One region of the Micromonospora sp. WMMD729 genome, then DNA from elsewhere that is predicted to be linked to it. Evidence: riboswitches for the same ligand, from Rfam matches in the RefSeq annotation. Region 1 holds a riboswitch; each other region holds the start of a gene.
The links. A riboswitch is a leader RNA that binds a small molecule or an ion and turns the genes downstream of it on or off. The one in region 1 is predicted to bind cyclic di-AMP.

Region 1 (4,876 bases):
TGCGCAGCGCGATGGGCGGTCAGCAGGCCCGACGGCTCTGTCCGGACGCGATCGTGGTGCCACCTCGGATGTCGGCGTACACGCAGGCCAGCCGGGCGGTGTTCGAGATCTTCCGGCAGACCACGCCGCTGGTCGAAGGGCTCTCCATCGACGAGGCGTTCCTCGACGTGGGCGGGTTGCGCCGACTGGTCGGCACCCCGGCCGACATCGCCCAGCGGCTGCGGCGGGAGGTCCGCGACCGGGTCGGCCTGCCGATCACGGTGGGCGTGGCCCGGACGAAGTTCCTGGCGAAGGTGGCCAGCGCGGTGGCGAAGCCGGACGGGCTGCTGGTCGTCGCCCCCGACGCCGAGCTGGCGTTCCTGCATCCACTGCCGGTGGAACGGCTCTGGGGCGTCGGGCCGGTCAGCGCTGCCAAGCTGCGGGAACGCCGGATCCGTACGGTCGCGGACGTGGCCCGGCTCGGCGAGGCCGCGTTGGTGTCCCTGCTCGGGGCGGGCGCCGGCCGGCACCTGCACGCCCTCGCGCACAACCGTGACCCACGAACGGTGCAGGTGGGCCGCCGCCGGGGCTCGATGGGCGCGCAGCACGCGTTGGGCCGTGCCCCGCACACGCCGGCGGAACTGGACGCCATCCTGGCCGGCCTGGTCGACCGGGTCACCCGTCGGATGCGTACGGCCGGGCGGTCCGGACGCACCATGGTGCTGCGGCTACGTTTCGGCGACTACACCCGCGCCACGCGCTCGCACACCGTACGCAAGGCGACCGCCGACACCACCCCGCTGCTCGCCGCCGCGCGCACGCTGCTGCGGGCCGCCCTGCCGGAGATCGACCGGCGCGGTGTCACCCTGCTCGGCGTCTCGGTGGGCAACCTGGACGACAACCCGGTCCAGCCGGAGTTGCCGTTCCAGGCCGACACCGGGGCTGACCTGGACGCCGCCGTGGACGCGGTCCGGGACCGTTTCGGCTCGACGGCGCTCACCCGGGCGGTACTGCTCGGCCGTACGCCCGGGGTCGAGATGCCCCTATTGCCGGACTAGCCGCTGCGACCGGAGACACATCACAGCAGGTCGGCGGTTTAGCCGACCGCCCACGGGTGAATTCTTGACCGGAAAGCCTGACGAGGGGGGCCCATGTCCGACGAGACCAGCAACCGACCGAGCCGTCGCGCCGAACGCCCGCACGACGTGACCGACCCGCTGCTGTGGCAGCTCGCGGTCGACGTGCTCGACGTGCACGAGCCCGACGACGAGGGTCACTGCCGCAATCTCCAGTGCGCCGGCCAGTCCTGGCCGTGCACGGCGCGTACCACCGCCGAGCAGTCGCTGCGACTGGCCCGCAGCACCCCCGACGCGGCCGGGACGGCCGACGGCGGCGAGGCCGACACCGAGTGGCCGGCCGGGACGGCCGCGCCGGCGCCGCGTTGGGGCTGGAACGCCGACGTGATGGCCCGCCGCGACGCGCGGACGGCCGCCTCGGCGGCCTGACGCGTCCCCCGGGAGACAGCGCACAGACGAACGAACGCTCGGCCGGGGATCCGGCCGAGCGTTCGCCTGTGGTACGTCAGAGAGCGAGCCGCTGCCCCGGGAGGATCAGACCCGGGTCCGCGCCGATCAGCTGACGGTTGCGCTCGTACAGGGCGTGCCAGCCGCCGCTCTGCCGGTGCCGCTCGGCGATCTCGGACAGGGTGTCCCCCGGCCGGACCACGTAGGTGTCACCGCTGGCCGCCGGGGCGGTCCGCTCGTGGTTACGGGTGGCCGGCCGGTCGCCGCGCGACGAGTGCTCCTTGCCGGCGGTGGACGACGACGACGTGCCGGTCGACGTCGTCGAGGACTTGCCGGTGGACTTCGTCGCGGAGCCGCCCGACGAGCCGCCCTTGCGGCCGCAGGTCGGCCACGCGCCGATGCCCTGCCCGTCGAGCACCTTCTCGGCGATCGCGATCTGCTCGCCACGGCTGGCGAGGTCGGCGCGGGCGGCGTACTTCTTGCCGCCGTAGCCGGCCCAGGTGCCCTGGGAGAACTGCAACCCGCCGTAGTAGCCGTTCCCGGTATTGATCTTCCAGTTGCCGCCGGACTCGCACTGGGCGATCGCGTCCCAGTTGACACCGGCCTGGGCCGGGGCCGCCGGGCCGAAGAGGGCGACGGCGCCGGTGACCGCGCCGACGGCCAGGGTGCCGACGGCGACGCGGCGGGTGGTGACCCGTCGATGACGGGGGGTGTACGCAGACGTCATGGAACTTTCCTCCACGCCGGCGAGGTGAGCTGTCGGGTTCGGGCCGAGGAGCCCGGCCGCGCGCTGCGGCTTCACCCCGAGGTGACATGCACCGAGGAACCTGGGTCCCCCGCTCCTGCCCGGGTTCTGTTTCCGACGACCGGGGGCAGGATTTGGCGTTACCGGTCGCGGCGTCCACGGTGGCGGACCCGACCGACGGTAGGCACGGTCGCCGACGGTCGCCCACCGCTTGTGAAGTTGTTCACCGGCCCGCGCGGGGCACCCCGGCCAGCGGTTGCGAACGACGTTCACCTGTGCACCGACCACGATGGACCGATTCCGATCACGGTGTGACGCGTACCTGGTGAATTGACGTTCGGACAGGAAACCGTAGACAACCGATCGCGATGCTCCGAAGCGCACCGGGTCCATCCCGGACCCCACACGCAGGAGGAACCCATGGCGCTCCAGCAGAGTCGCACCGGCCGTCGCCGCGCCGCGGCCACCCTCGTCGCCGTACTGGCCGGCGTGGGCCTGACCCTGTCCACGCCGGCCGCCGCACAGGCGGCCAGCCCGTGCACCAGCCTGACCTTCTACCGGGTCGGCGGCTACCCGGGCGGGGCGGACATGCACGTGCCGACCGTCGGCTGGCAGACCGGGAACAAGAGCTGCTACCTCAGCTACGGCCACTCGAACTCGGCGGTGCTGGTGTTGCAGGAGGCGCTGAACAACTGCTACTCGCGGTCGCTCACCCTGGACGGCAACTACGGTTCGAAGACCCGCGAGGCCGTCCGGTACGCCCAGCACAAGATCAACGAGGACATCGTGTACGCGAACATCGCCGAGGACGGCGAGTACGGCCCGCAGACCCGCGCCTACATGGGCTTCGCGATCTTCGGGGTCAACGGCGGTCCGGTCATCCCCAACGTCTGCTACTACCCGGGCTGACACCACCCGCAGCGCCGGCCGGGGTCCCCGTGGACTCCGGCCGGCGCCGTGGTGGCCCCCACAGGTGCGGCTGCGCCGGGTGAGCCCCGCCCCCGCGCAGCCGTCGGATCAGCAGACCCGGACCGCCTCGATGCGCTTGTTCCAGGTCCCCCCGATGGCGGCCGTGTCGTATGCCAGGTTCGCCCGGTAGCCGTACGCGTGCTGGTAGCCGAGCAGGCCGGTGGCGTTCGCGTTGTCCCAGAAGGTGGAGACGGTGCCGGACGGCCGGTTGTTGATGATCGACTGAGCCTGGTTGCGGAAGTACGAGGGCAGCGTGACGTCCTTACACCAGTTGTACGGCCCGTCGAGCAGGAAGATGTCGCCGCTGAAGTTGGCCCCGGAGTACAGGCAGAGCAGACCCGACGGGCAGGCGTAGTTGGCCTGGGCCGGGCTCGGGGCGACGCCGAGTGTGGCGCCCACGGCGACCACGCCGAGCAGCGCCGACGTGAGTCTTCGCAGAGCAGTTCGCACGATGATGACCTCCGGTGTCGTCACGACCGGGACCGGCCGTGAGTCGAGTTGCCGACATCACGTTGATCGATGTCGTTGTGCCAACGATGATCTGCGCGGAAGGTCGACGAATTCCTGCCGGAACCTCAATCCGGGGTGTCCCGGCACCGGGTGGGCGACCGGCAGCACAGCGAGCGGCGATTCATGGAAATTCGGGTCCTCGGGCCGGTCGAGGTCTGGGCGGAAGGTCATCCGGTCGATGCCGGAGCGGCCCGGCAGCGCGCCGTGCTGGCCGCGCTGGCGGTCGACGTGGGCCGACCGGTCCACCTGGACGCTCTGGTGGACCGGGTCTGGGGCGACGCGTCGCCGCCCCGCGTCCGCCACAACCTGCACGTCTATCTCGCCCGGCTCCGCCGGGTGCTGGCCGACGCGGGCGCACCCGACGCGCTGGCCCGCCGGTCGGGCGGTTATCTCCTGGACCTGCCACCGGAGACAGTGGACGGCCCGCACTTCGAGGCGTTGCGGCACCGGGCCGACGCTCTGTCCGACCAGGACCCCGAGCGGGTGGACCTGCTGCGCCGGGCGCTGGAGCTGTGGCGTGGCGAGCCGCTGGCCGGACTACCCGGCGAGTGGGCGGCCCGGGTCCGACAGGACTGGCACCGCCGGCACACCGACACCGCCGTGCAGTGGGCCCGTGGGATGCTGCGGCGGGGCGAGCCGGATGCGGTGATCGATCCGCTGACCCGGCTCGCCGACGAGCATCCGCTGGACGAACCGGTCGCCGCCGTGCTGCTGCACGCGCTGGCCGCGGCCGGTCGGGGTGCGCAGGCGCTGACGTACTACGCCCGGCTGCGGGACCGACTCGCCGACGCGCTCGGCGTGGACCCGGGCGTCGAGCTGCGCCAGCTGCACCAGGCCATCCTGCGTGGTGAGGTCACCGTGCCGGCCGCGCAGGCGCTTCCCGTACCGGCCGGCGCGGGGGACGTCGCACGGACCCGGGCGGACCGCCCGATCCCCGCGCAGTTGCCGTCGGATGTGCGGGGCTTCGCCGGGCGGGATGCGGAGCTGGCCCGGCTGGACGTGCTGCGGGCGTCCGCCGAGGAACGACCCGGGGGCGTTCCGCTGGCCGTGCTCTCCGGAGCGGGCGGCGTCGGCAAGACGGCCCTCGCCGTGCACTGGGCGCACCGGGTCGCCGGGCAGTTCCCGGACGGGCAGCTCTACGCCAACCTGG
Region 2 (4,876 bases), 2.8 Mb from region 1:
GGGTTCATCGACCCGGGCTTCTCCGGGCACGTCACGCTGGAGCTGTCCAACGTGGCGAACCTGCCGATCACCCTCTGGCCAGGCATGAAGATCGGCCAGCTCTGCATCTTCCGGCTCTCGTCGCCGGCCGAGCACCCGTACGGCTCGGTGGTGTACGGGTCGCGTTACCAGGGTCAGCGGGGGCCGACGCCGAGTCGCTCCTGGCAGAACTGGCGCGCCTGGCCGACGCGCTAGGGACGACGAGGGCCCGCCGCGAGCGGATCGCGACGGGCCCGAACCTGTCCCGCGTCGGTCAGCCGGGACGGCCGTAGCTGTGGATGGGCCCGTCGTCGACCTTCTTCATCTTGACGGGCACCCCGGCCTGGGAGGCGTGCACCACCCAGCCGTTGCCGACGTACATCCCGACGTGGTGGATGTCGCTGTAGTAGAAGACCAGGTCGCCAGGGCGCAGGTCGCTCTTGCTGACGTTCTTGGTGACCCGGCTCTGCGCGGCGGCGTTGTGCGGCAGCGACACACCGGCCTTCGCCCAGGCGGCCAGCATCAGCCCGGAGCAGTCGTACGAGTTCGGTCCCTCGGCGCCCCACACGTACGGCTTGCCGATCTGGGCGCAGGCGAACTTGACCGCGATACCGGCACCGCCACCCGGGTAGCTGGCCGGGCAGGGCGCCGGGCGCAGCGGACCGCCGCCGCCGTTGCCGTACACCTTGAGGCGGAGCTTCTGCAGCCGGTCGATCTCCTCGTTGATCTGCTTCTTCTTCGCCGCCAACTGGGCCTCGGTGCGGGTCAGCTGGGCCACCATCTCGTCCAGCGGCGCCTTCTGCCGGGCCAGCTCGTTGCGCAGGTCGGCGACCTGACGGACGTCCTCCTGCTGGTTGTGGGCGAACCGGTCGAGCATCTCGAGCTGCCCGACGACCTCGCTGGGCGACCGGCTGCCGAGCATCGTGTTCACGGTCGACAGGTTCTCGCCCATGTAGGCGCGCACGGCCAGCGCGCTGACCTTGTTCATGGCGGCGTCGACCTGACGCTCCAGCGGCGCGATCCGGGCGGCCAGGGCGTCGGCCTGCTTGCGCTTGAGGGCCAGGTCGGTACGGGTGGCGTTGTGCCGCTCGATGATCGGTTCGAGCTTGTTCCAGTCGTCGTCGATCTGCTTCTCGATCTCGGCGACGGACGGGTCGGCGTGGGCCGCCGTGGCGCTGCCGGTCAGGACGACGGCGACGCCGACCAGGGCGGCGAGGGCGGTGGTGAAGCGGGACCAGCGTGGACGCGGCACGGTCGACGTCGGGTCGGCCGGAGCCGACCGTCCGGACGACGGCCGCGGGGCATGGGAGGCCACCGGGTTCCGTACTCCTTCTTCCTGACCGCCTACCGGGTTAGCTGACGGGTTCGGGCGGGAAGTGGGCGCCCTACCGCAGGAACTGCGGATTCACCCCGGGGATCGTGGGTCCCCGGCTCGCTCGCGAGCGACTCGGCGGTGTCGGTCCGTTACCGCCCGGGGTGGGCAGACCTGCTACCGGGCCGACGAATGACCAGAGTAGAGACGGCCGTTACCGATCCGCAACCCGTGCGGCCGTGACACTCCGTACCGAATCGCGCGTTCCATCGCGGTGATGTGAAGGTTTCTTTCCGCTGATTTTGATACATGGAAAGGTATTGACGCGGACTCCCCCGTAGCGCGAAGGTGACCGCAACCGACACCAGTTCATATGTAGGGGGTTCGATGAAACGTCCGACCCTGCTCGCCGTCGCGCTGCTCACCGCCACGGCGACCGTACCGCTACCCGCCGGACCGGCCGCCGCGGCACCCGTGGCCGACCGCCAGCAGCAGTACGCCGCTGCCGCGACCGAGTACGGCGTGCCGCTCGACGTGCTGCTCGGCGTCTCCTACCTGGAATCCCGGTGGGACAGCAACGCCGGCACCCCGAGCACCAGCGGCGGCTACGGCCCGATGCACCTGACCGACGCCCGTCACGTGGCCGCCCTACCCCGGCGCGGCCACCACGACGCTCCGGGAGAGGACCCGCGCGGCGACGACTCCCGTCGCGCTCTGACGCCCGCGCCCGCCACCGACGACGCGCCGCCCACCGCCGCGCTACAGACGCTGGACGCCGCCGCCGCGTTGACCGGCGCCACCGTCGAGGCGCTGCGCACCGACCCGACCACGAACATCCGGGGTGGGGCGGCGCTGCTGGCCGCGTACCAACGGGAGGTCGGCGCCCCGGTCGGCGTCGGCACCGACCCGGCCACCTGGTACGGCGCGGTGGCCCGCTACGCCGGCGCGGACAGCGCCGATGCCGCGGCGGCCTTCGCCGACGAGGTCTTCACCACGATCGGCGCCGGCGAGACGCGGGTGACCGACGACGGCCAGCGGGTCACCCTGCCGGCCCGGACGGTCCGCCCCGAGCGGTCCTGGCTGGACCGGCTCGGGCTGCGGCGACTCGCCCGTCCGGACGGGCTGGAATGCCCCCGCACGGTGTCCTGTGAGTGGATCCCCGCCCCCTACGCGGCGTTCGGCGACGGCGACTACGGCAACCACGACCTCTCCGACCGACCCGGCCGGCAGAAGATCGAGTACATCGTCATCCACGACACCGAGGCGAGTTGGGCGACCACCCTGCAACTCGTGCAGGATCCGACCTACGTGAGCTGGCACTACTCGCTGCGCTCGGTGGACGGACAGATCGCCCAGCACGTCAGGACCAAGGACGTCGCCTGGCACGCCGGCAACTGGTACGTCAACGCCAAGTCGATCGGGCTTGAACACGAGGGCTTCGCCGCGCAGGGCACCTGGTACACGGAGGCGATGTACCGGACCTCGGCGAAGCTCGTCCGGCATCTCGCGCTGCGGCTGGGCATCCCGCTGGACCGCCAGCACATCATCGGCCACGACAACGTGCCCGGCACCACCGCGGCGACGGTGCGCGGGATGCACTGGGACCCGGGGCCCTACTGGGACTGGACGCACTACTTCGACCTGCTGCACGCGCCCCGACTCGACACCGGCACCCCGGCCACCGGGCTGGTCCGGATCGACCCCGACTACGCGACCAACCGGCCGGCGTTCACCGGGTGCGTCACCCCGGGAACACCGTGCGCGCCCCGCGGCTCCTCGTCGGTGGTGTTGCGTACCGCGCCGGCCCCGGACGCACCATTGGTCAACGACATCGCACTGCGTCCCGACGGCACTCCCGACACGATGGACGTGTCGGACCACGGCGCGCGGGCCTCCGCCGGCCAGACGTACGCGCTGGCCGGCCGGCAGGGCGACTGGACGGCCATCTGGTACCTCGGGCAGCGGGCCTGGTTCCACAACCCGGCGTCCGCCCCGACCGCGACCTGGACCGTCGGGATGGTGGTCACCCCGAAGCCCGGCCGGACCACGATCCCGGTGTACGGGCGGGCGTACCCGGAGCAGGCCGCCTACCCGGCCGGCGTGCCCTACCAGGCGATCTCACCGTTGCAGTACACCCTCGCCGCCGGCCAGCGGTACGCGGTCGGCGCGGTGCTGCCCGGCGAGTACTACCGGGCCAGCACCTTCGACGGCTCCTCGCCCGGCGACTGGACGGTGATCCGGGGCCAGAACCGGTACGCGCAGATCCAGTTCGGCCACCGCGTCATGTACGTCGACCTCGCCGACGTACAGCTCCTGCCGTCCCCGGTGGGCGCACCGCGCTGAGGGAACCGGTCGGCGCACCACGCTGAGGAACCGGTCGGCGCACCGCGCTGAGGAGACACGACGGCCCCCGGTCGAGGTGACCGGGGGCCGTCGTCGTGCCTGGTGGAGGTCAGCCGGGTCGGCGGAACCCGGCGACCGGCATGGTGTTGATGCTGGACACCTGCACCGGTTTGCCGGCGCGTGGCGCGTGCACCATCTGGTTGTTGCCCAGATACAGCCCGACGTGACTCAGGCCGGAGTAGAAGAAGACCAGGTCACCGGCGCGGGCGTCGGCGCGCGAGACGGCCTTGCCCTCGTTCCACTGGTCACCCGTGTGGTGGGTGAGGTAGATCCCGGCCGACTTGTAGGCGTACTGGGTCAGACCCGAGCAGTCGAACGAGTTCGGGCCGGTGGCACCCCAGACGTACGGGTCGCCGACCTGCTGGCAGGCGGTCTTGATCGCCTTCTGCGCCGCTACGGAGACCACACCGTTGATTGTCGGGCAACCGGCGGTCTTGACCGTCGTCTTCGGCATCGACGCCTCGAGCTTCTTGATTTCGGCGTCGATCTGCTTCTTCTTGGCCGCCAGATCGCTCTGCTGCTTGGTCTGGGTGGCGATCAGCGCGTCCAGCTTCTGCTTCTCGCCGTCGTACTTCGCCCGCACGGCGAGTACGCCCTCGACCTGCTTGCGCTCCTGGGCGGCGAGCCGGTCGAGGAGGGTGAGCTGCTCGGTGAGGGTGTCCGGCTTGGCGCTGACCAGCAGCGCGCCGATCTCCTGCGAGGGGCCCGACATGTAGTAGCGGGACGCGAGGTCACCGACCCGGTTGAGCGCCAGCTCGCTCTGCAGGGCCAGCGGCTCGATCTTCTTCTGCAGCGCGGCGGACTTGCTCTTGTTGACCTTCAGCTGCGCCCGCACCTTGTTGTACTGCTCGATCGTGGGCTCCAACTCCTCCCACTTCTTGTCGATCTGCGCCTCGATCTCGTCCACCGTCGGCTCGGCGTACGCCGGCACGGCGATCACCCCGGCACCGACCGCGGCGGCGGCGACCAGCACGAGCAGGCGACGGGCGACCCTGCGCAGACCGCGCGGTCGAACGGGCGACCCTGGTGCGTGACGATGAGGGGGCATGGTTGCCACCGGCACCGACTCCTTTGCAACCGACCGCCGGGCGCCTCGCGTGAGGGAAGGGCCGAGGCAGACGACCCACAGCGGTCGGTGCACCA
Region 3 (4,876 bases), 680 kb from region 1:
GACCAGACGGCCTTGATGCCCAGCCCCACCACCGCGTCCACCGGCAGCCCGGAGGCGCGGGCCGCCAGCGCCAGGCCGACCACACCACCGAGCGAGTGTCCGAGCACGACGAGGCGGTCGTCGGAGGTCAGGCCCTGCGCGACCCGCTGGGCGAAACCCTCGAAGGAGTACGACGCCAACGGCGCCGACCAGCCGTGACCGGCCAGATCGGGCGCCAGCCACCGGCCGGGCCAGTGCTGCTCCAGCAGAGGTGCCCAGGGCAGCCACACGTCACCCGTCGCCCCCATGCCGTGCAGCAGCAACAGGATCGGCTCACGGCCGGCTTGACCACCCGATTCATCCACCACGGCCGCAGTCTCCCACGGTTCCCGGCCCGGTACGAGAGCCGTTCAGCGGCGTGGTCCGCACAACGTCACGGGCGCCGCCCCTCGTGGGGACGGCGCCCGTGGCGTCGTGGGTGTCCGCGCCTCGATCAGGCGGAGTAACCCCGGGTGGCGATCCAGTTCGCCAGGTCGATAGTGGTGATCCAGTAGGCCGGGTCGGCGGCGTTCGCCGAGTCGGCGATCCGCACGATCCGGCCGTTGTCCTTGTAGCCGACGACGGCGATGTAGTGCCCGCCGCCGTAGGAGTGCCAACCGCCGTTGGTGTCGGTGGCGTCGCCGACGACGTTGGCCACCACGCCGCGACCGTCGGTGATGGCCTTGACGACGTCGGCCTGCAGGCGGTCGATCTGGGCCGAGCTGGGGGTACCCGCGAACATCCGGGTGCGGTACGGGGAGCCCTTCACCTCGGCGTTGAGCACCCGGGTGGTGTCCTCGGCCGAGTTGGTGCCCATCTCGGTGGTGCCCAGCTCCGCGCCGAGTTCCTCCTGGGTGCGGTCGATGCCGCTGGCGCTGAGCGCGTTGCGGGTGGCCGCCGGGCCGCAGTTGTAGTAGGTGTTCTGCGCCTCGTAGTCGTAGTCCAGGACCTTCGTCGCGGGCGGCTTGGGCGGCGTCGGCTTCCGGGTCAGGTCCGGGTTGCTCGTGGCCTTCGCGACGGGGGACGCGGCGCTGGTGGCCGGGGCGGCGGTGCTCGGTGCGGCGCTCGCCGACGGGGGCGCGGACCGGAGTTCGCCACGGGAGGCGACGGTGTCGCTGCGCATCTCGGCGACCGTGGTCGGGGTGCGCGAGCCGGCCGGGGCGTCGTCGGCACCGGCGACCAGGGCGCCGGTGGTAGAGGCGATGACCAGGGCCGCGGCGGAGGCGGCGACGATCTGGTACGGGCGCTCGGTCGCCAGGCGACGGAGCTGGCGCTTCAGGGTGTGCTTCACGAGGTCCTCCACGGTTCACAGGGAGAGCGGCACACCGGGGCTCGACCGGTATCCGGGCAGGCGTCAGCGCACGGGCCGTGGCCCGCGGATGATGAACCGCTCAGGGGAACGCCCGGCGTGACCGGGCGGGAAGTGCGGTGACCGGGGGTCAGCTCACCGTCACGAGGCGGGTGAGCGGAGACACCGCTACGCCGTGGAGGCGGAGGAACAAAGAGGGGGGCGAGGGATGCTGCACGAGGATGGAACTCCTTCCGTCACCGCCTACCGGGTTAGCTGACGGATTCGGGCGGGAAGATCGCCCTACCGCGGGCCGTGGCTCGCGGATTCACCCCGGACTTACTGTGGGTCCCCGGTTCGTTGTTCACGATTGAGCGGGTCGGCGCGGCGTCGCCTGTTGCGATCGGTTACCGCACCGGACGGGACGACACTACTGGTCGGTCCGCACTCTGCCAAGCCGCTCTCACCTGCGTAAACATCATTTGGCACCGCAATTTCTGCGCGTTTGGCCGCTGACGTGACTCGATGGGACAACCGGTTCCGCCGGCACCTGCGGGCGACAACCGGACACGGCGCCGAGAACGCCGCCGCAATCGCGAGAACAATGGCCGCCGATGATGCCGGTCGCCCGATTTTCGCCGCCGGTGACCCGCCTCACATAACGGATCGGGCTCAACCGGCGCGGACCGGACGCCAGCGTGCAGCCACGGCCGTAGGCGACACCCGGGTCACCGTACGGCGCGAGGGCACCGCGACCGGCCGTGACCGCACCGCCGCCGCGTACGCCTCCTGGGCGAGGGCGCGTGCCGACGAGGCGGCCACCTCCGCGTCCCGCCAGGCCGTCCGCTCGCGCTCGGCGGCCGTCCGGTGCTCGGCCAGCCTCGCGTCCCGGATCGCCCGGATGAGCAGCACCTCCTGCTCGACCGGGTGCCGGCGCGGATCCCAGCCGCGCCGGTGCCCGAACACGTCACCGAGCTGCGCCATGGTCAACTCCCCGCGCCAGTACGCAGCCATCGCGGCCCGGTGCAGGTAACGCTCCCGGGCCGCGTACTCGGCGGGGGTGTGCGGGGTACGCGGTGTCGGCAGCGCGCCGGCGGTGGCGACCCGGCGGGCCGCGCTGTCCGCCTCGTCGTACGCCGTCCAGGCCCGCTGAGCGTCGTCCTGAGCGACCAGCCAGTCAGCGCGCCGCCGCCGGGCGGTCCGCGCCGCCCGGGCCGAGGCCACGGCCACCTCCTCGGCGTACCGGCGCAGGTCGGCGATCTCCGCGGCGGCCGTCTCGCGGGCGGTGGGCGTCGGCGGCGTGGGATCGGCCGGGAGCGAGTCCCGCTCCGGGCGGGCCACCAGGACGGCGAGGACCGTCAGCGCCAGCAGGAACAGGGCCGACCAGATGGCGGCGGCCCGGGGCACCCCGGTCAGGAACTGGTAGAAGACGACGGTTTCCATGGTCGGCTCCTCGGCATGAGCACGTCAGCGATGGGATGCCGCACGGCGAAGGTGCGGGCGATGTGTCGTCAGATGCGGTGACGGGGGCGCTCGGCCTGGCGACGCCGCCCGTGGTGGACCTGGCGGTCGGTGTGGACTCGGCGCTTGCCGTACGACTCGGCGCTCCCGCCGGATGGCGCGCCGACCCCGGCGGGTGACCCGCTAGGCCGGCGGCGCTCGGGGCGTCCGGCCGGCCGAGCCGGCGGCTCGCAGAAAGCGTTCCGCGCCCGTGCCCACCGAGGTCACCGCGGTCGGGGGGCCGGGCAGGAGACCCGGAGCACCGAGCAGCGCGGGTTGCGGGTCGACGGGCCGCGCCGGCAGCACGCCCGCGGCGGCCTCGGCGACGCTCACTCGAGTGACCGGGTCTGCGGCGGCCCGCCGGGCGGCGTGCTCTGTGCCGGCCCGCTGCGTGGTGGCCTGGTCGGCGCTGGTCCGCTGCGACGCGGCCCGGTCTGCGCTCACCCGCTGCAAGGCGGCCCGGTCTGTGCTCGTCCGCTGCGAGGCCGCCCGGTCGCCGCTCGCCCGCTGCGAGGCCGCCCGGTCGGCGCTCGCCCGCTGCGCCGCAGCTCGGTCGGCGAGGGCTCGGCCGGCGGTGACCGTGGCGCTGACGGCGGTCGTCCGGTCCGCGCGGGCGGACGACTGCACGGTGGACGGCGACACGGCAGCGGCCGGAGCCGGCAACAGCGCCGGGGCCGCGCCGAGAGCGAGCGACAGGACGGCGAGGCTGGTCAGCACCCGGGTCGCCCAGCGCGCCACCCACCACAGGGGACAGGTGAGCGCGACCGGGAGCACCACCTCACGCTACCGTCGCAACCGCCCGTACGCATCGGCGACGGGCGTGTCGACCCGCGCCGCGCCGACCCCGTCCGACCAGGGTGGACAGGGTGACGGGAGCCAGCGCTGGTGGGTGCCACCGCGCCCGGTCATGATCGTGCCCGATCGTTGATGTGGTGGCCCCGACCGGCCGACGACACCACTACAACCGGGATCGAGCGCGATCCTGCGCGGGCGCGCGGCCGGTGTCACCCGGCACGTCGGCGTCCCCATCGCCGACCGCCGGAGTGCGCTGCCGGGGGACGAGCGGCGGCCGGGCCGGGCGGCGGGGCGCGAGCCGGCGCATCAGCGGGGTCTCGACCCAGCGGTGCAGCAACCCGGCGAGCACCAGGTTGACGAGCAGGAATCCGAGCACCACCGCCGGACCCCGCCAGCCCCGGAACCCGGTCCCCCAGTCACCGCTGAGCCGGAGCACACTGGTCATCACCAGGACGTGTACCAGGTAGAAGGCGAACGAGACCTCGCCGAGCCAGACCAGCGGACGGGAGCGCCACGGCGAGCGCCGGTCCCGCACGTCGGCGTCGGCGGCGGCGGTGATCACCAACAGGTACGCGACGGCGAGCAGGGTGGTCCACAACTCGGCACGGATCCACTGCGCGGCGGCCACCCAGGTGGCCACGAAGATCGCGGTGGCGACGGGCAGTCCCGGGCCGCGCCAACGGCCCCGGAGCATCAGCTCGGCCGCCACCGCCCCCAGCCAGAACTCCAGGGACCGCACCGGCGGGAAGATCTGGGTGAACCACCAGCGGCTCACCTCCGGCACCAGTTGCTGGGCCGGCCAGAGCGCGAGGATCAGCAGCGGCAACGCGACGACGAGCGTCCAGAGGACGGCGGGCCGGGCCCGGCGCAGCAACGGCAGCGCCAGCGGGAGGCAGAGGTAGAAGAAGAACTCGCAGGACAGTGACCAGCTCACCGTGTTGACGCTGTAGAACCAGCCCAGCCTGGGGTCCCAGGCCTGCAACAGCAGCAGGTTCTCCAAAGCGACGGCCGGCAGGACGGGATCGGCGAACCACCAGGCGACCAGCAGCGCGGCGGCCCACAGCACCACATGGTTCGGGTAGATCTTCGCGACCCGCCGACGCCAGAAGGTCAGCCGCGAGTCGCCCGGGCGGGCCGACCAGACCAGCACGAAGCCGCTGAGAATGAAGAAGAACTGCACGCCGGACAGGCCGAGGGTGAACAGGGCGTCGATCACGGCCTTGTAGTCCGGCTCGGCGATGATCCGCATCGTCCCGGCGTGGAACCCGAAGACCA
Region 4 (4,876 bases), 2.3 Mb from region 1:
AACGAGGTGCGTCGCGCCGGCTTCGACGGTGTCTTCGCCGCGCTGTGGGCGCAGGCCCGGCGGGTGAACATCAGCCGGCTGCCCGAGCAGCGGGCCTTCGAGGACGAGATCGCGGAACGGCCGGAGTTCCGCGAGTTCCTCAAGGCCTGGTGGCCACGCCTGCACCCCCGGCACGTGCTCGGCTGGCTGGCACGACCGGACCGGTTGCGCCGGTACGCCGGGGGGATCCTCTCCGGTGCGGAGATCCGACTGCTCGGCACGGCGTACCAGAGTCTGGAGAGCGAGGGCCCGACCATCGCGGACGTGGCGCTGCTCGACGAGCTGGACGCGCTGCTCGGCAAGCCGGTGAAACCGGCGCGGGCGCGGCGCGACCCGTTCCAGCTCGCGGGCGGCGTCCGTGAGCTGAGCACCGCGGCCGACCGGCAGCGGGCCGCCCGCGCGGCGGCCCGGGAGCGGCCGGAGGACTACCGGGAGTACGCGCACGTGGTGGTCGACGAGGCGCAGGACGTCTCGCCGATGCAGTGGCGGATGATCGGTCGGCGCGGGCGGTTGGCCTCGTGGACGGTGGTGGGCGACCCGGCGCAGACCGCGTGGACCGGCGACCCCGAGGAGCTGACCCGGTCCCGTGACCAGGCGCTGGGCCGGCGCAAACGACACGACTTCACGCTCACCACCAACTACCGCAACTCGGCCGAGATCTTCGCGGTGGCGGCGGCGGAGATCCGCCGGCTCTACCCGGATCTCTCCCTGCCGACGGCCGTCCGCTCCACCGGTGTCGACCCGGTCGAGCTGGTGGTGCCGCCCGCCGGGCTCCGGGCCACGGTGGTGGAGGCGGCCACCGGCCTGCTGGGCGAGGTCGACGGCACGGTCGGGGTGATCACGCCGGTCACCCGCCGCGACGAGGTCGCCGGTTGGCTCGACGCGCTCGGCGCGGCGCGCTTGCAGGTGGTGACCAGCCTGGAGGCCAAGGGCATGGAGTACGACGGGGTGGTGCTGGTCGCCCCGAGTGAGATCCGGGCCGATCCGGGCTCTGGCGTCCGCACGCTCTACGTGGCGCTCTCGCGCGCCACCCAGCGGCTCACCACCATCGACCCGACCGGCTGACCGTCGCGTTGGCGGTACCGGTCGGACGGGGCCGCCCGTACAGTTGCACACATAGCGATGTGAGCATACATTTGACCCGGTCCCGGGCGGCGTCGGAGGGTGGGTTTCGTGGGAGCAGGACATGACCACCACCACGCGTCGGTCGCCAACGCCGCCCACCAGCACCGGGGACGGCTCTGGGCCGCCTTCGGGCTGCTCGCCACCCTGATGGTGGTCGAGGCGGTGGCCGCCTTCCACACCGGCTCGCTGGCCCTGCTCTCCGACGCCGGACACATGTTCACCGACGTGCTCGGCATCGGGATGGCGCTCGCCGCGATCACCGCCACCCGACGGGCCACCGGCGATCCGCAGCGCACGTTCGGGCTCTACCGCCTCGAGGTGCTCGCCGCCCTGGCCAACGCCGTGCTGCTCTCCGGCGTGGCGGTCTACGTGGTGATCGAGGCGATCGGCCGGTTCGGCGACCCGCACGAGGTGCTCAGCGGGCCGATGCTCACGGTGGCTGTCCTCGGCCTGCTCGCGAACGTGATCGCGTTCGCGCTGCTGCGCGCCGGCGCCCGGGAGAGCATCAACCTCCAGGGCGCCTACCTGGAGGTGCTGGGCGACCTGCTCGGCTCGCTCGGCGTGATCGGCGCGGCGCTGCTCATCACGGTCACCGACTGGTGGTGGGCCGACCCGCTGGTCGCGGTCGCCATCGGCGTGTTCATCCTGCCGCGCACCTGGCGGCTGGGGCGTGCCGCCGTACGCATCCTCGTGCAGGCCGCCCCGGAACACCTCCAGGTCACCGCCGTGCACGACCGGCTGGCCGCGGTGCCCGGCGTGGTCGAGGTGCACGACCTGCACGTCTGGACGCTCACCTCGGGCATGGAGGTGGCCTCCGCGCACCTGACCATGGCGCCCGGCGCGGAGGTCGGCGCGGTGCTCACCGCGGCGCGCACCGCCCTGCGGGAGGACTTCCGCATCGAACACGCCACGTTGCAGACCGAGCCCGGGGCCGCCCCGGGGGCGTGCGGCTCCATCGAGTGGTGAACATCTGCGTCACCACGCCCGCACCGTCCGTCACAACGGCTGCACAGACCCCACCAGCACCGGTAGGCTCTGTCCCGGCCACCACCCGGCGGCGCCTCCCGGCGCCGGTGGCGGCCGCCGCCTAATCGCCCGACAGGGCGAACCGGGGAACCATGTTCCTGGGGTGCATCCGCGTCAGCGGTAGGGATCTTCCGTCCCGAACCCGTCAGCTAACCCGGTCGGCGGCTGACGGAAGGACATGCGTAGTGGCACCAGCACGACCTCTGGCCGCCCGACTGGCGGCACTGATCGTCATGATGGTCACCCTCGGCGTCGCGCTCCCGGTCGGCGCCGCCAGCGCCGCTCCCCCCGGCGGCCTGCGGGCCGCGATGGCACCGGACGGTGACGAGGAGGGCGGCACCCCCGCGCTGCGGGCCCAACTCGAGGCCGCCAGCAAGGGCTACCTGGACGCGAAGCGCGCCCTGGACACCTCCGTCCAGCGGCAGCAGCAACTCGCGGTCAAACTCAAGGACACCGAGGCCGAGATGACCGTCCGCAACGGCAAGGTCGGCGAGATCGCCGGCGTGGCGTACCGCACCGGTCGACTCAGCACCGTCTCGGCCCTGCTCAACAGCAACACCCCCGAGGGCTTCATGGACCGGGCGGCCGCCCTCGACGTGGTGGCCGCCAACGAGGACCGGGTGCTGCGCGACCTGCACGCCACCCGGGACGAGGCGAACCGCACCCGCGTCGCCCTGGACGGCGAGATCCGGGAGCAGCGTAAGCAGGTCGAGGTGATGGCCAAGCGCAAGGAGCAGGCCGAGCGGGCCCTGACCGTCGCCAACGACAAGGCACGCACCACCGCCGCCGACACCGGCTCCAACCGGGGCACCTCCACCGCCAACGCCCAGCCCGCCCCCCGCAACTCCGACGGCTCCTGGCCGTCCGAGTCGTGCAGCGTCAACGACCCCACCCCGGCCAGCGGCTGCATCACCCCCCGCACGCTGCACGCGCTCAACCAGGCCAAGGCCGCCGGCTTCACCCGGTACGTCTCCTGTCACCGCAACGGCGGCTCGGGCGAGCACCCCAAGGGCCGGGCCTGCGACTTCGCCGCGCAGAAGGGCGGCTTCGGCGGGGTCGCCAGCGGCGGGGACAAGACGTACGGCAACAACCTGGCCGCGTACTTCATCCGCAACGCCGACCGGCTCGCGGTGCTCTACGTGATCTGGTTCAAGCAGATCTGGCTACCCAGCAGCGGCTGGAAGGCGTACAGCGGGGGGAACGGCGACCCCTCCAGCGACCACACCAACCACGTACACCTGTCGGTGTACTGACCGCCGAGGCCGTCCGGGGTACGTCAGCGGGCGTACCCCGGACGTCGTCGGCGGTCGGACGACGCCGCCGGGTCGGGTCGGCAGCATTCGGGGTATGCCGCGAATCGCGCCCACCACCCGCAAGGCCCTGCTCACCCTGCACCTGGTCACCTCCCTCGGCTGGCTCGGAGCCGACCTGGTGCTGCTCACCCTCGGCATCGCGGCCCAGCGCGGCGCCGATCCGGCCGTGGTCTACCCGGTCGCCGGACTCGTCGGCACCGTACTCTTCGCGCCGCTGAGCGTGCTCGTGTGGCTCGTCGGTGTCGCCAGCGCGCTGCTCACCCCCTGGGGACTGCTGCGCTACCGGTGGGTGGTGATCAAGCTCGTGATCACGACGGTGATGGTCGGGCTGGTGCTGTTCCTGCTCACTCCGAACCTGCGGCACGCGGCCGCGCTGGGCGCCGCCCTACCCGCGCGGGACCGCGCCGACCTGGTGATCGCGCCCGCGGTGTCGACCAGCCTCATGATCATCGCGACGGTGCTGTCGACGTACAAGCCCTGGGGACGCCGATCCGCGCGACCCCGCCGCACCGGGGCCGCACGAGCCGCGACGCAAACTCCTCGCGCTGGCAGCACCGGGCACGATCGCGCGATGACGCGGTGAGCAACGCCGTCGCCATCACGATCAGGCTGCTCACCGGCGAGATACCCGCCTGATCACGACGGCCGCGCGCCGGAAGCCAAGGGGGTGCGCACGTCCTTTGCTCTGCTTCAACCGACGCAACATAAAGCGGCGCGAACCGTTGCGTCCGTTGAAGCAGAGCAAAGGGTCATGCTCAGGCATCCGGGTCGGGTCGGGCCACGCCAGACCGGGCCACGCCAGACCGGGCCACGCCAGACCGGGCCACGCCAGACCGGGCCACGCCAGACCGGGCCACGCCAGACCGGGCCACGCCAGACCGGGCCACGCCAGACCGGGCCCGGGGGCCGCGTCGATCGTCTGCCTGCGACGGGTTGCGCAATCAGGAGGCCAGAGTGTCGAGGGCCGCGCCGAGCCGCGCGGCCAGGGCGAGGTGGGCGGCGCGGGCCTGGCGGAAGGCGTACCGGAACAGCGGGGTCGGTGCGCGCAGGGTGATGTCGACGTCGATGCGGACCAGGCCGTCCGGCTCGGCGCGCAGCCGGGTGTGGTTGCGGACCGTGGTGGCGGGCCACTGGTGGGCCACGGTGACGATCTCGTCGGGCTCGCTGACCAGCACGTCCGCGTGGTACGTGGTGCGGAAGCGCAGTGGGCCGGCGGCCAGCCTGTCGTTGATCGTGTAGCTGGCGCGGGCACCCGGGCGGGGCGTCACCTCACGGACCCGCACGATCAGGGGATGCAGCTCGCCCTGACGGGTCAGGTCGCTCAGGAACGCGGCCGCCTCGGCTACTGAGCAGCGGGCCTGGACCGTGTAGCT

Region 2: it holds a riboswitch for cyclic di-AMP, as region 1 does, so the genes downstream of both, ACN263_RS30395 (NlpC/P60 family protein) here and ACN263_RS12060 (transglycosylase family protein) in region 1, are expected to answer to the same signal.
Region 3: it holds a riboswitch for cyclic di-AMP, as region 1 does, so the genes downstream of both, ACN263_RS09015 (C39 family peptidase) here and ACN263_RS12060 (transglycosylase family protein) in region 1, are expected to answer to the same signal.
Region 4: it holds a riboswitch for cyclic di-AMP, as region 1 does, so the genes downstream of both, ACN263_RS22340 (coiled-coil domain-containing protein) here and ACN263_RS12060 (transglycosylase family protein) in region 1, are expected to answer to the same signal.

The regions. Positions count from the first base shown of each region.
Region 1 covers NZ_CP186059.1:2,643,137-2,648,012, reverse strand. The annotation lists gene dinB (DNA polymerase IV) at 1-1,037, shown strand, start outside; gene ACN263_RS12065 (hypothetical protein) at 1,131-1,484, shown strand; gene ACN263_RS12060 (transglycosylase family protein) at 1,561-2,229, opposite strand; cyclic di-AMP (ydaO/yuaA leader) riboswitch at 2,229-2,397, opposite strand; gene ACN263_RS12055 (peptidoglycan-binding domain-containing protein) at 2,668-3,156, shown strand; gene ACN263_RS12050 (peptidase inhibitor family I36 protein) at 3,265-3,666, opposite strand; gene ACN263_RS12045 (AfsR/SARP family transcriptional regulator) at 3,850-4,876, shown strand, end outside.
Region 2 covers NZ_CP186059.1:6,580,874-6,585,749, reverse strand. The annotation lists gene dcd (dCTP deaminase) at 1-234, shown strand, start outside; gene ACN263_RS30395 (NlpC/P60 family protein) at 293-1,333, opposite strand; cyclic di-AMP (ydaO/yuaA leader) riboswitch at 1,346-1,481, opposite strand; gene ACN263_RS30390 (N-acetylmuramoyl-L-alanine amidase) at 1,718-3,673, shown strand; gene ACN263_RS30385 (NlpC/P60 family protein) at 3,783-4,796, opposite strand.
Region 3 covers NZ_CP186059.1:1,959,760-1,964,635, reverse strand. The annotation lists gene ACN263_RS09020 (alpha/beta fold hydrolase) at 1-347, opposite strand, end outside; gene ACN263_RS09015 (C39 family peptidase) at 473-1,321, opposite strand; cyclic di-AMP (ydaO/yuaA leader) riboswitch at 1,553-1,693, opposite strand; gene ACN263_RS09010 (hypothetical protein) at 1,979-2,749, opposite strand; gene ACN263_RS09005 (hypothetical protein) at 2,812-2,946, shown strand; gene ACN263_RS09000 (hypothetical protein) at 2,951-3,580, opposite strand; gene ACN263_RS08995 (acyltransferase family protein) at 3,765-4,876, opposite strand, start outside.
Region 4 covers NZ_CP186059.1:4,895,627-4,900,502, forward strand. The annotation lists gene ACN263_RS22330 (HelD family protein) at 1-1,104, shown strand, start outside; gene ACN263_RS22335 (cation diffusion facilitator family transporter) at 1,213-2,130, shown strand; cyclic di-AMP (ydaO/yuaA leader) riboswitch at 2,239-2,370, shown strand; gene ACN263_RS22340 (coiled-coil domain-containing protein) at 2,376-3,443, shown strand; gene ACN263_RS22345 (hypothetical protein) at 3,538-4,086, shown strand; gene ACN263_RS22350 (SRPBCC family protein) at 4,445-4,876, opposite strand, start outside.